Regions from separate parts of the Mesorhizobium sp. C395A genome, predicted to be linked through region 1. Evidence: predicted binding sites of a transcription regulator. Region 1 holds the regulator's gene; each other region holds the start of a gene.
What was found. Region 1 encodes LexA, which represses DNA repair genes until DNA is damaged. Its sites were predicted from a motif close to TGTTCNNNNTGTGTTCNG; they were not measured.
Positions count from the first base shown of each region.

Region 1 (3,077 bases):
TTCATCATGCTGGCGGTCATGCTTGTCGCCGTGCTGTTTGATCGCGCCGCACTCACCATGCGCAATCTGGCGATCTCCGCCATCGCCGTCATCCTGGTGTCGCCGCACGAGGTGGTCGGTCCCAGCTTCCAGATGTCGTTTGCCGCCACCGCCGCCCTTGTCGGCGCCTATGCCGGCTGGGCCGATTACCGCGCCGACAAGGTGAGAACGCCGCTGGCAAAGCGCTCCTTCGTCGGCTTCCTGTCGCGAAAATTCGCGCTGGCCATGGGCGGCCTCGCCATGACCTCGATCATCGCCGGCAGTGCAACCTTGCTGTTCGCCATCTGGCATTTTCAGCGTGTGTCGCCGCTCAGCCTGATCGCCAATCTGGCCGTGATGCCGATTGTTTCGTTGATCGTCATGCCCTTTGCCGTGCTCAGCGCACTGGCGATGCCGTTCGGCGCCGACGGGCCGCTCCTCTATGTGATGGGCAAGGGACTGATGGCGATGATCGCTATATCGGCCTGGATTTCCGAGCGCTCGCCGGTCGACGCCGTCGGGCTGATCTCCATCCGCTCGGTGCTGTTGGTGGCGGTCGCCCTCGTCATCGCCACCATGGCCACCACCTGGCTCAGGCTGGCGGCCGTGCCTTTCGCGCTGGCCGGCCTGTTGACGGTGCCGCAGGTGCTTACGCCCGACGTGCTCATATCCGAGGACGCACATCTGGTGGCCATGCCGATAGGTGGCGGCGAACTCGCCCTCAACCGCGAACGCTCCAACGAATTCACCACGGACAATTGGAAACGGGCGCTGCGGGCCGAAACCATTATCCCGCCCGAGATTTTCGAGGCAACAGATACGCGGTTCGATCTCGATCCGCTCGATCTGCCGCCCGGGTCGCCCTTCTATTGCATGGGCGATCTCTGTATCGCCCGACACCCTTCCGGAGCCATTGTAGCCCTTGCCAAAGACCGCAAGACGGCGCGGCCGGCCTGTGCCTTCGCTAGCCTGATCGTCATCGATGACGCCACGGCCTACAATCCGTGCCGCGACCCGCTGGTGCTGGTCGTGACGAAGAAGCAGCTCGCCCGCGACGGCAGCGCCGCTGTCTTCTTCGATCCGCAATCGGCAGCGGCAGCGCCAACCATCCGCTTCGCCGTCGACAAGCCGTATCGCCCCTGGCACGAGCAACGCCGCTTCTCCCGCGAAGCGCGCGGCCTGCCGCCCTACAACCAGCGTGAAAAGTACAAACCCAAGCCGGCTCAGTAGCGCCGGATCAATCCGACAAGCTTGCCCTGCACCTTCACCCTGTCCGGCCCAAAAATGCGGGTCTCGTAGGCCGGGTTGGCGGCTTCCAGGGCGATCGAGGCCCCCTTGCGGCGGAAGCGTTTCAGGGTCGCTTCCTCATCGTCGACCAACGCCACTACGATCTCGCCGGGGCTGGCCGTGTCGGCATTGCGGATGATGACCGTGTCGCCATCGAAAATGCCGGCCTCAATCATCGAATCGCCCTTGACCTCGAGTGCGTAGTGTTCACCGCCCATGATCATGTCGGGCGGCACCGAGATCGAATGGGTCTGATGCTGGATGGCGTCGATCGGCACGCCGGCGGCGATGCGTCCCATCACCGGGATTGAAATCGCGGAAACGGCATCGTCATTGCCGGCAGACATCGAACGCGACGGCGAGCCCGCCTTGATCTGGCGGCCGAGACCGCCTTGGCCCATCCCGCCTTGTCCTTGGCCGCCTTGCCCTTGGCCGGCTTGACCAAGACTGCCCTGAATGACGCTCGGCGAAAACTTCCTCGCCGCGTTGAGGCCTGGTGCGATCGAGTCGGGCAGCCGCAGCACTTCCAGCGCGCGCGCCCGGTTCGGCAGCCGGCGAATGAAACCGCGCTCCTCAAGCGCCGTGATCAGGCGGTGGATGCCGGACTTGGAGGCGAGGTCGAGCGCTTCCTTCATCTCATCGAAGGACGGCGGGATTCCGCTCTCCTTCAGGCGTTCATGGATGAACATCAGAAGCTCATGTTGTTTGCGCGTCAGCATCGCGGCCCCCAGGGGTTCTGCAACCAGAATCGGAAAAAACAAACCCAGAACAAACACTATCTGTTCCAGTTGTGTTCCGCAACCTTTTAAAGTTTAATGAATGTGTTGACGTTTTGTTCAGCGTAACGTTCGGCGCTGCGAGCCCCGCCTGCGCCCATTTGCCGGCAACGGGTGAAACGAAGCCAAAGTGCCCTGCGCGTCGGCTACGACCGCCGCTTCCTTTTCGGACGGGGCTGCGCAGCATCCGCGCCGGGTTCACTCTGGGCATAGACCTGCAGCGTGTAGCCGATGTGAGCGGTCATCAGAGTTTTCGCACGTTCGACGTCGCGATCGAGGGCCGCTTCCATCAGGGCGGTATGGTGTTCGATCGCCACGGCGTCGCGCAGGGCCGCCACGGCCTTCCGGTGTCCATCCGTGCGGCCGGCGGCGGCGCGCAGCGTCGGGGCCAGACCCAGAAAGCGGTGATGGCGATGCAATTGGTCGGAAATCGTCGCATTGAAGCGCAGCAGCCAGCTGGATGTCGCGGCACTGAGCAGGGCCGCATGGAAGGCATCGTGTTTTTCGTACCACGCGTCGACCGCATCATCCGATGGATCGTCGAGAACAGACCCGCACCGTGAGAGACGATAGTGGGCGGCAACGACCGCGTCTTCCCACTCACGGTCGCCCTTCTCGACCGATTCCACCAGCAGGGGCAGTTCGACCACCAGCCGCGCACGCGCCAAATCCTCGAGCTCCGCCCGAGAGACGGGAGCGACCGCAAACCCGCGGTTGCTGATGGCGGTCACAAGCCGTTCCGCCTCCAGCCGCGACAGCGCCTCGCGCAACGGCGTCCAGCCGATGCCGTAGGTGTTGCGCAGCGTGCTCAGCTTCAACGGCGCGGCAGGCGCCAGCCGGGTCGCAAGAATATCGCGCCTGAGCAGCCGATAGGCCACTTCCGTCTTCGAGGTCTGCTCGTCATCCAGCATCGTGATCCATCAGACATAAATGCTCGGCGGATCATTATATATCAAAGCCTTTCAATGGGTGAATTATATATAATGTTTGACAGTT
Region 1 covers NZ_CP100473.1:1,620,490-1,623,566, forward strand. Annotated here, with positions in the region: gene NLY37_RS08080 (ComEC/Rec2 family competence protein) at 1-1,248, shown strand, start outside; gene lexA (transcriptional repressor LexA) at 1,242-2,024, opposite strand; gene NLY37_RS08090 (GntR family transcriptional regulator) at 2,228-2,992, opposite strand.

Region 2 (3,077 bases), 540 kb from region 1:
TCCTCGTCGCGGTATTTCGAGCGCGTGCCGCAACCGAGCGCCTGGATCAGGTCCGAAATCTGCTGGTTGGCGGCGAGCTTGTCATTGCCGGCGCTGGCGACGTTGAGGATTTTGCCGCGCAGCGGCAGCACCGCCTGGCTGGCGCGATCGCGCGCCTGCTTGGCCGAGCCGCCGGCCGAGTCGCCTTCGACGATGAACAGTTCCGCACCCGCGGCGGCGTTCTGCGTGCAGTCGGCGAGCTTGCCGGGAAGGCGCAGCTTGCGCACCGCGCTCTTGCGCGACACTTCCTTTTCCTGGCGCCGGCGCACCCGCTCGTCGGCGCGCGCAATCACCCATTCCAGCAGCTTGGAGGCTTCCTGCGGATTGTCGGCCAGCCAGTGGTCGAAGGGATCGCGGATGGCGGTCTCGACAATGCGAATGGCTTCGATCGTTGCCAGCCTGTCCTTGGTCTGGCCGACGAATTCCGGCTCGCGGATGAAAACCGACAGCATGCCGGCCGCCGAGATCATAACGTCTTCGGAGGTGACGATCGAGGCGCGCTTGTTGCCGACCAGGTCGGCATAGGCGCGAAGCCCGCGCGTCAGTACATTGCGAAAGCCGGCCTCATGCGTGCCGCCTTCGCCGGTCGGGATGGTGTTGCAGTAGGAGTTGACGAAGCCGTCGCCGCCGAACCAGGTCACCGCCCATTCCAGCGAGCCGTGGCCGCCCTGTTTTTCGCTCTTGCCGGCGAAGATTTCGCGGGTCACCTGGAAATCATCGCCGAGCGATGCCTTGAGATAGTCCTTCAAGCCGCCGGGGAAATGGAACTCCGCCTTGGCCGGCGTCTGGTCCTTTTCCTTGATCAGCGATAGGTCGCAGCTCCAGCGGATCTCGACGCCGCCGAACAGATAGGCTTTCGAGCGGGTCATGCGATAGAGCCGCGCCGGCTCGAAGGCGGCGCCCTTGCCGAAAATCTGCTCGTCGGGATGGAAGCGGATTTTGGTGCCGCGCCGGTTGTGCACTTCGCCGAGCTGCTCCAGCCCGCTCACCGGAACGCCGCGCGAGAACCTTTGGCGGTAAAGCTGGCGACCGCGCGCGACTTCGACTTCGAGATGGTCCGACAGCGCATTGACGACCGAGACGCCGACACCGTGCAGACCGCCGGAGGTCTCATAGACCTTGCTATCGAACTTGCCGCCCGAATGCAGCGTCGTCATGATGACTTCGAGCGCCGGCTTCTTGAATTTCGGATGCGGATCGACCGGGATGCCGCGGCCATTGTCGGTAACGGTCAGAAACCCGTCGGCCGACAGCTCAACATCGATGAAGGTGGCATGGCCGGCGACCGCCTCGTCCATCGAATTGTCGATGACCTCGGCAAACAGATGGTGCATCGCCTTGTCGTCGGTGCCGCCAATATACATGCCGGGACGGCGCCGCACCGGCTCCAGCCCCTCCAGCACCTCGATGTCGGCGGCGCTATAGCCCTCGCTGCCGTCCTTGGTCGCGGCAGGACGCTTCGTGGCCTGCACCAGCGGGTCGGCCGGGCGCGAAGGTGTCCGAGCCGGTTGCGGCTGCTTTTCCAGATTGCCGAAAAGATCGTTGTTGTCGTCCATGCCTGCCATAGAATCCGGTGCCGCGAATCACCCGTCGATACTGCCACGCTTTTCGGCGCCAAGCGACGGAAGTTCCTGTTACGTTCGGGGATTAACCCCTTCTTATCCTAAAACCTTTCGATAACCAAGCCGGCGGAAATAGGTCCGTGCGGAGCCGCTGGGATTCCTGAATCTTTAACAAAGCGGCCTAGCGTCGCCCCAACAAAACAAAAGACCACGAGAGTCAGGGGTTGGTTGTGAGGGGCAAGGCCATAACGATGATTGGCATCGCTGCCGTCTTCGGCGCGATTTCAATCTTTGCCGCGGATTTCTGGGTGAAAAGCCAGGCCAAGGCCGATGCCGAAGAGAAAACGGCGTCGATCCCGGCGCCCGCCGTCCCCAAGGTCGTCTTCAAGACCATCGTGGTGGCCAATGCGCCGCTGCGTTACGGCATGGAGCTTGACCGGGCGCAGCTCAGCGAAATCCCATGGTCCGAGGATTCGGTGCCGCAGGGCGCGTTCACCACAGTCAATGCATTGCTCGCCGAAGGCAGCCGCGTGGTATTGTCGCCGATCGAGATCAACGAGCCGGTGCTGATCAGCAAATTGTCGGGGCCGAACGGCCGCGCGACGCTGTCCAACATGATGACGCCCGGCATGCGGGCGGTGACAATCCGCACCGACGAGATCGCCGGCGTCGGCGGCTTCGTCATGCCGGGCGACCGGGTCGACGTGGTGCTGACACGCGATGCGGGCGAAATCCAGGAAGTGGCCAAGAACGCGCAGGGCGCTGCCGGATCGACCGTTACCTCCGAGATCGTCGTCTCCGACGCCAAGGTGCTGACCGTCGGACAGGGCGCCGACGAGCGCCAGACCACGCCGCAGATCGCCAATTCCGTGACCATCGAGGTGACGACCGAAGGCGCGCAGAAAGTGGCGCTTGCCCGCACCGTCGGCACCTTGTCGCTGTCGCTCCGCTCGGCCGCCGACGGTGGTGCCGCCAAGGACGGCGTCACCACCATCTCGTCCTTCGGCGGATCGGTCGCCTCCGGCGTCCAGGCCGCTGCCGGCGCGCTGTTCACTGCCGCGACCAAGGAGCCTGAGAAGCCGAAATTCAAGACGATCATCGTGACGCGCGGCACGCAGGTCGAAGAATACCAGGTTCCTGCGCGGGACCAGCAATAACTGCCGGTGGGGACCGGGCGAAGGACGGGACAGATGTCGGGACTTCATGCATTTCAGACGACGAAAGGGCTGCGCACAATGCGGGCGCTTGCGGTGGGGGCTTGCCTCGCCGCGGCCGCAATGCTCGGCCTCAGTGCGCCAGCCAAGGCCGACAACGATATCGTCCATGTCTCGTCGACAACGAATGCGTCGATCAAGGTAGCCAAGGGCAAGCCGAAGACGGTCATGACCAATGCCGCCTTCTACCAGATCGTCATCGGCGATCCGGAGATCGCCAACGTCAATCCGCTGACCGACAAATCCTTCTATGTGCTGGGCA
Region 2 covers NZ_CP100473.1:2,157,881-2,160,957, reverse strand. Annotated here, with positions in the region: gene parE (DNA topoisomerase IV subunit B) at 1-1,595, opposite strand, end outside; gene cpaB (Flp pilus assembly protein CpaB) at 1,853-2,758, shown strand; gene NLY37_RS10745 (type II and III secretion system protein family protein) at 2,792-3,077, shown strand, end outside.
Region 2: a site for LexA is predicted at 1,666-1,683, ahead of parE (DNA topoisomerase IV subunit B). Genes of this name have one in related genera too.

Region 3 (3,077 bases), 120 kb from region 1:
GATGACGCCTCCGATCGTGCGGCTGCGCGTGATCTGCTGGAAGTCGGCGAATTTCACCTTCAATGTCACCGTGCGACCCTGGATCGATCTTTCCTTGCAATACCGCCAGACCTTGGCAACCAATGGCGCCAACTCCTTGCGAGCACTTTCGAGGTCAAATAAATCGCTCGCAAAGGTGTCCTCGGCCCCCACGGACTTGCGCTCGCGGTCGGCCCGCACCGGGCGTTCGTCGATGCCCCGGGCGATCCAGTAATAGTACGGCCTTCCCGAACTTCTCCTCCAGGAACGCCAGGCTCTGTGCACGCAGGTCGGCGCCGGTCTCGATGCCCAGCCGAGCCATTTTGTCGGCAGTCGCCGGGCCGACACCATGAAATTTCCGCACAGGCAAGGCTTCGACAAAGGCGGGACCCTGCTTCGGAGTGATGACGAACAGCCCATCGGGCTTGTTCTGGCCGGAGGCGAGCTTGGCCAGGAATTTGTTGTAGCTGACGCCGGCCGAGGCCGTCAGGCCGGTTTCGGACTTGATTTTAGCGCGGATCATTTCCGCGATCGTCGTGGCGATTGGGATGCCCTGCAGATTGTCGGTGACGTCGAGATAGGCCTCGTCGAGCGAGAGCGGTTCAATGAGTGGCGTGTGCGCGGCGAATATCGCGTGGATCTGCTGGGAGACGGCCCGGTAGGCGTCAAAGCGCGGCGGCACGAAGATCAGCTCGGGACATTTTCGTTTTGCGGTAATCGAGGGCATGGCCGATCGCACCCCGAACTCTCTGGCCTCGTAGCTCGCAGCGGCCACCACGCCCCGCGCCGCCGAGCCGCCGACTGCCACAGGCTTGCCGCGTAGGTCCGGATTGTCGCGCTGTTCGACCGAGGCGAAAAAGGCATCCATATCGACATGGATGATCTTGCGAAGAATGGCTGTGCCTTCCCGCGGTGCATCGGCTTCTTGGCTGCTGTCGCTTCCCTCGCTCATATCGTCGTCCCTGTATCACCTGGGCACATCATTAGACCGCAACTCGATCGAGTGCAGTCTGGGATCAACTCTCGGAGCGGAGCAACGAGTCCGATTGACTCTCGGACACCAAAGAGAACAAATAAGGAACATATCAGCCCCGAAATCCATTGGGAAGACAGTTTGAGAGTGTTTCGTTCATGGGTCAGCCGGCCGCCAGCCCTGCTATCGCCGCGCTTCGTGAGCGAATCGCGCGCCTCGAAGGCGGGCCGGCGCGTAACCGCGCGACGCTTCCTTTCGGCGTTCCCACGATCGACAAGGTCTTGCCGGGAGGCGGGCTGGCGCTCGGGGCGCTGCATGAGGTTGCCGGTGGCCGCAACGGGGCGATTGACGGCGCTGCGGCGGCGCTCTTTGCGGCCGGGATTGCCGCGCGCACCAAGGGCAAGGTGCTCTGGTGTGTCACGCGGCAGGACCTCTTCGCCCCTGCCCTCGCCCAAGCCGGCCTGTTGCCCGGGCGGGTCGTCTATGTCGAGGCCGGTGACGAAGCCTCAGTGCTCGCCTGTTTTGAAGAAGGGCTTCGCCATGGTGGGCTAGGCGCCGTGGTTGCCGAACTGGCCCGCCTCTCCATGACCGCCTCCCGCCGACTGCAACTGGCCGCCGAAGCCTCCGGCGCCATCGGCATAGCTATCCGCCGTTGGCGCCGACAAACCGAAGCGACCGATTTTGGACAACCGACCGCCGCGGTCACCCGCTGGCGCGTCTCCGCGCTCCCCTCCCGCTCCCTGCCGGTCCCCGGTATCGGCCGCGCCCGCTGGCGGCTCGAACTGATCCGCGCCCGGGCTGGAGAAAGCGCCGACTTTGAAGTGGAAGCCTGCGATGACAAGGGTCGTCTCGCTCTATTTTCCGACCTGGCCGACCGATCGCTTGCGACGCGCACTGGGCCCGTCCGCGCCATCGGCTGAAACCCCGGTCATCATGCTCGGCCGGCAGGGGAACCGGCGGCTCGTGCTGGCGGCCGATGCGGCGGCACGCACGGCCGGCCTGCGCGTGGGCATGCCGGCGAGCAAGGCTCAGGTCCTGGTGCCCAACCTGCTAAGCTTCGACCTGGATGCAGCCGCCGATGCGGAGGCCCTCGATAGAATGGCGCTCTGGTCGCTCCGCTATGCCCCGATCGTCGCGGCCGATCCGCCCGACGGACTTATCATCGACACCACGGGCGCCGACCATCTGCATGGCGGTGAGGACACGATGCTTGAGGGGCTGGTGTCGCGCATGGCAGCCTCCGGCACCAATGCACGTGGCGCCGTCGCCGACACCTGGGGAGCCGCTCATGCCTGCGCGCGCTTCCTCGCCCGGCCGACCTTCGTCGCGCCAGTGGGGCAAGCCCCGGCGATTATGCGCGGTCTTCCGATCGGCGCCCTGCGGCTTCCCCAGGACATCGTCGAAGGCCTGCTCACGCTCGGCTTCGAGCGGGTGGGCGAAGTCGAGGCGGCGCCGCGCGCCTCGCTCACCCTCCGCTTCGGGCCCGAGCTCGGCCGTCGCCTGGACCAGGCCATGGGGCGGCGCAGCGAACCCTTCGAGCCCGCCCGATCTCCCGAACTCATCGAGGTTCGCCGGGCCTTCGGCGAGCCGATCGGCGCCGCCGAAACCATGGCCCGCTATACCGGCAAGCTCGTCGCAACCCTCTGCGAGGCCCTAGAGGCCAAGGGGCTCGGCGCCCGCCGGTTGGACCTGCTGTTTCATCGCGTGGACAACCGCATAGAGGCCATTCGCGTCGGCACCGCCGTGCCAGTGCACGATGTCAAACGACTGACCCGACTCCTCACCGACCGGATCGAAACCGTCGATCCCGGATTCGGCATCGAGGTGATGACCCTGGCCGCGACCCTCGCCGAGCCCTTCGGAGCCAAGCAGATCATCTCCTCACTGGTCGAAGAGCCGGAACCCGACATTACCGATCTCATCGACGTGCTTGCCAACCGTATTGGCGAGCAGCGGCTCTACCGCTTTGCCCCGGTCGAGAGTGACGTGCCCGAACGCTCAGTCCGCCGCATCGCGCCGAATGCGCCAGACGACGGGACGAGTTGGCCCGGTGAATGGCCTCGCCCGCCGCGTCTGCTGACCCAGC
Region 3 covers NZ_CP100473.1:1,745,301-1,748,377, reverse strand. Annotated here, with positions in the region: partial or broken gene dinB (DNA polymerase IV) at 1-970, opposite strand, end outside; gene NLY37_RS08605 (ImuA family protein) at 1,150-1,911, shown strand; gene NLY37_RS08600 (Y-family DNA polymerase) at 1,826-3,077, shown strand, end outside.
Region 3: a site for LexA is predicted at 1,084-1,101, ahead of NLY37_RS08605 (ImuA family protein). Genes of this name have one in related genera too.

Region 4 (3,077 bases), 1.3 Mb from region 1:
GTCGCCTTGGCGGCGGCTACAAACTGGTCGGTTCGGAGCGTGCGCCGCTCGGCGTTGAGGCCGAGCCGCTTGGCCGTGATCTCGAAGCGCCGGCCGATCTGCCAGGCATAGGGGCCGGCGCCTTTCATCCGCTTGCCCCATTCCGAATCATAGTCCTTGCCGTCGCGCATCGAACGGATCAGCGACATCACGTGCCGGTAGCGGTCGGGATAATGGCGCAGCAGCCAGTCCTTGAAGATCGGCGCCACCTCGAGCGGCAGGCGCAGGATCACATAGCCGGCCTCGCGGGCGCCTGCGGCGCGTGCCGAATCGAGGATACGCTCCATCTCCTGGTCGGTCAGGCCGGGGATGATCGGCGCCACCATGACAGAGGCCGGGATGCCGGCATCGGAAAGCTGCCGGATCGCCTCGAGGCGCTTGGTCGGCGTCGACGCGCGTGGCTCCATGGTGCGCGCCAGCATGCGGTCCATCGTCGTCACCGACAGCGCCACCTTGGCCAGCCCGCGTTCGGCCATGCGCGACAAGATGTCGATGTCGCGCGTCACCAGATGGGATTTGGTGACGATGCCGACCGGATGGCCGCGCGCCTCCAGCACTTCGAGGATCTCGCGCATAATCCGGTATTGTTTCTCGATCGGCTGGTAGGGATCGGTGTTGGTGCCGATGGCGATGGTGCGCGGCTGATAGCCATCCTTCGATAGTTCCTTGTCGAGCAGCCGCGCCGCATCCGGCTTGGCAAACAGCTTCGCTTCGAAATCCAGCCCCGGCGACAGGCCCATGAAGGAATGCGTCGGCCGGGCGAAACAATAGACGCAGCCATGCTCGCAGCCGCGATAGGGGTTGATCGAGCGGTCGAAGGAAATGTCGGGCGATTCGTTGCGGGTGATGATGGTGCGCGGCTTCTCGACCTGCACTTCGGTCTTGAACGGCGGCAATTCCTCCAGCGAATTCCAGCCGTCGTCGAACACATGCCGGCTGACCGGCTCGAACCGGCCGGACGGGTTGATGCCCGCGGAACGGCCGCGGTTGCGATCCGGACGGACGCGCATGCCGCTCTGTTCGATCATCGCATTGGCCATCTCGGCTCGCCCTGCTCCGAAAGCAGCAATGTCCGCACGCACGATATGTTCCATTTTGGCCCTTTCCCAAGGACTGTCGGCTGGCTGTCGAATCGCTCTGTTCATGAAAATAATCCTATTTCGCTGATGAGAACAAAGCAAGAACTTTTTCGTTGGGCCATGCAAAACTGGCGCTGCGCAGGGCTTTCCGCTATTCGGCTAAAAATGCTCAGCGTTCTCATCGAAACCCGGGATGACGAAGAAGGCCTTGCCCGCACGCTCGCCTCGTTGATCGGCGGCGCGGTCGAGGGCGTGGTGCGCGATGTCATCGTCTGCGACACCGGCTCGACCGACCAGACGCATCGGGTTGCCGATCATGCCGGCTGCCACTTCGTGGTCGGCGGCATTGCCGCGGGAATCAGGCAGGCGAAGGGTGACTGGCTGCTGTTTCTGGAACCCGGCGCAAGGCTGGCGGAGGGCTGGATCGACGACGTTGTCGCTCACACGGCGCGGCAAACCATGCCGGCGCGCTTTTGCCGTGCGCGCGGCAGCCGCACGCCGTTCCTGTCACGGGTGTTTTCGGGCAACCGGGCGCTGGCCGAAGGGCTGGTCATCAGCAAGCGCCAGGCCGCTGCCCTGTCGAAGAACGCGCACAGCGCCGAAGCCCTTGCGCGCGGTCTCGCCACCAGGCGGCTGGACGCCGAAATCTGGCTGGCGCCGAAGAAGTGATGTTTCTCCCTTTTCCCGTTCCCAGGGAGAAGGGTGCCCGAAGGGCGGATGAGGAGCAGCGTCGGCGTCTCATCCGCATTGGCACGGTCGCAGCACCATCCCTCTTTTTCGCCGCAAAAAGCTATTGTGCATTGCACAAAAGCTGACGCGGGATTAGCATTCCGTTGATGCGGGATATCGGGGTTTGGGTAGTGCCGGAGCGGTAAGCAAGCACCGCGTCGTCGTTGCTGCCGTTCATATCTGAGGACCCCGATGAACCTTTCGTCCCCTGACAAATCCGGCGCCCCCAGTCTGGAAGCCATTGCCCGCAACGGCAGCCTGCTCCGCCGCATTGCGGTGCGTATCCCGACCTATCTGTCCGACCTGCGCGAAAATCCCGCATGGCTGCCGATGTTCGTGCTTGCCCGCACCATGCCGGCGCGCAAGCTGCACTGGCTTGGCGCCAAAGCCGCGCGCCCCGCGCAGAGTGCCGGAGCGACGATGTTCAGGGGCGTCCACCTCAAGTCGATCGTCGCGGCGCTGCGCACCGATGGCCTGTTCTCCGGACTGGTCCTTCCGCAGGCAATCCACGAAGAGATCGCCAGCTTTGCTCAGAGCACGCCGTGCTTCGGCAATTTCGACCGCCGGCTCGAATTCATGCCCGGAGAACACGCAGAAGCCGAGAAGCGGTTCGGCCGCTCTTTGCTCAGCGGACACTATTTCGAGCGCATCCTCGGCTGCAAGGCGGCACTCGCCATCCAGAACGACCCGCTGCTGCTCGACATCGCCCAGCACTATCTGGGCGGGCAGGCAAAGCTGATCACCACGCGTGTCTGGTGGAGCTTTCCGACCGGCGAGGCTTCCGACGCCGACAAGAACCTTGCCTCGCTCGGCAAATATCATTTCGATCTCGACGACTGGCGGATGCTGAAATTCTTCTTCTATCTCAAGCCCTGCGATGCCGGCACCGGCCCGCATGTCTATGTCAAAGCCAGCCACAACAGGCGCAGCCTCAAGCACCAGCTGACGCTGCTGGTCGGCCATCCGGCGCAAGACGTGCTCAAGGTCTATGGCGACGACAGCCCGGTCACGCTGACCGGCGAGGCCGGCCTCGGCTTCGTCGAGGACCCGTTCGGCTTCCACATGGGCACCGTGCCGTCCACCACGCCACGGCTGATGATGGAGGTCGGCTTCGGCGTCTCGCCGCCCTCGCGCCGCCGCTTCCACGGCGAGCCGGTCATCCGCTGACGCCGGAGCGGATCTCGACCGGCATCCAGCGCGCTTGCCGCCGGGCAATGCGACCCTCTTTGT
Region 4 covers NZ_CP100473.1:309,343-312,419, forward strand. Annotated here, with positions in the region: gene NLY37_RS01385 (PA0069 family radical SAM protein) at 1-1,133, opposite strand, end outside; gene NLY37_RS01390 (glycosyltransferase) at 1,284-1,787, shown strand; gene NLY37_RS01395 (hypothetical protein) at 2,040-3,014, shown strand; gene NLY37_RS01400 (GFA family protein) at 3,004-3,077, opposite strand, start outside.
Region 4: a site for LexA is predicted at 1,208-1,225, ahead of NLY37_RS01385 (PA0069 family radical SAM protein). Genes of this name have one in related genera too.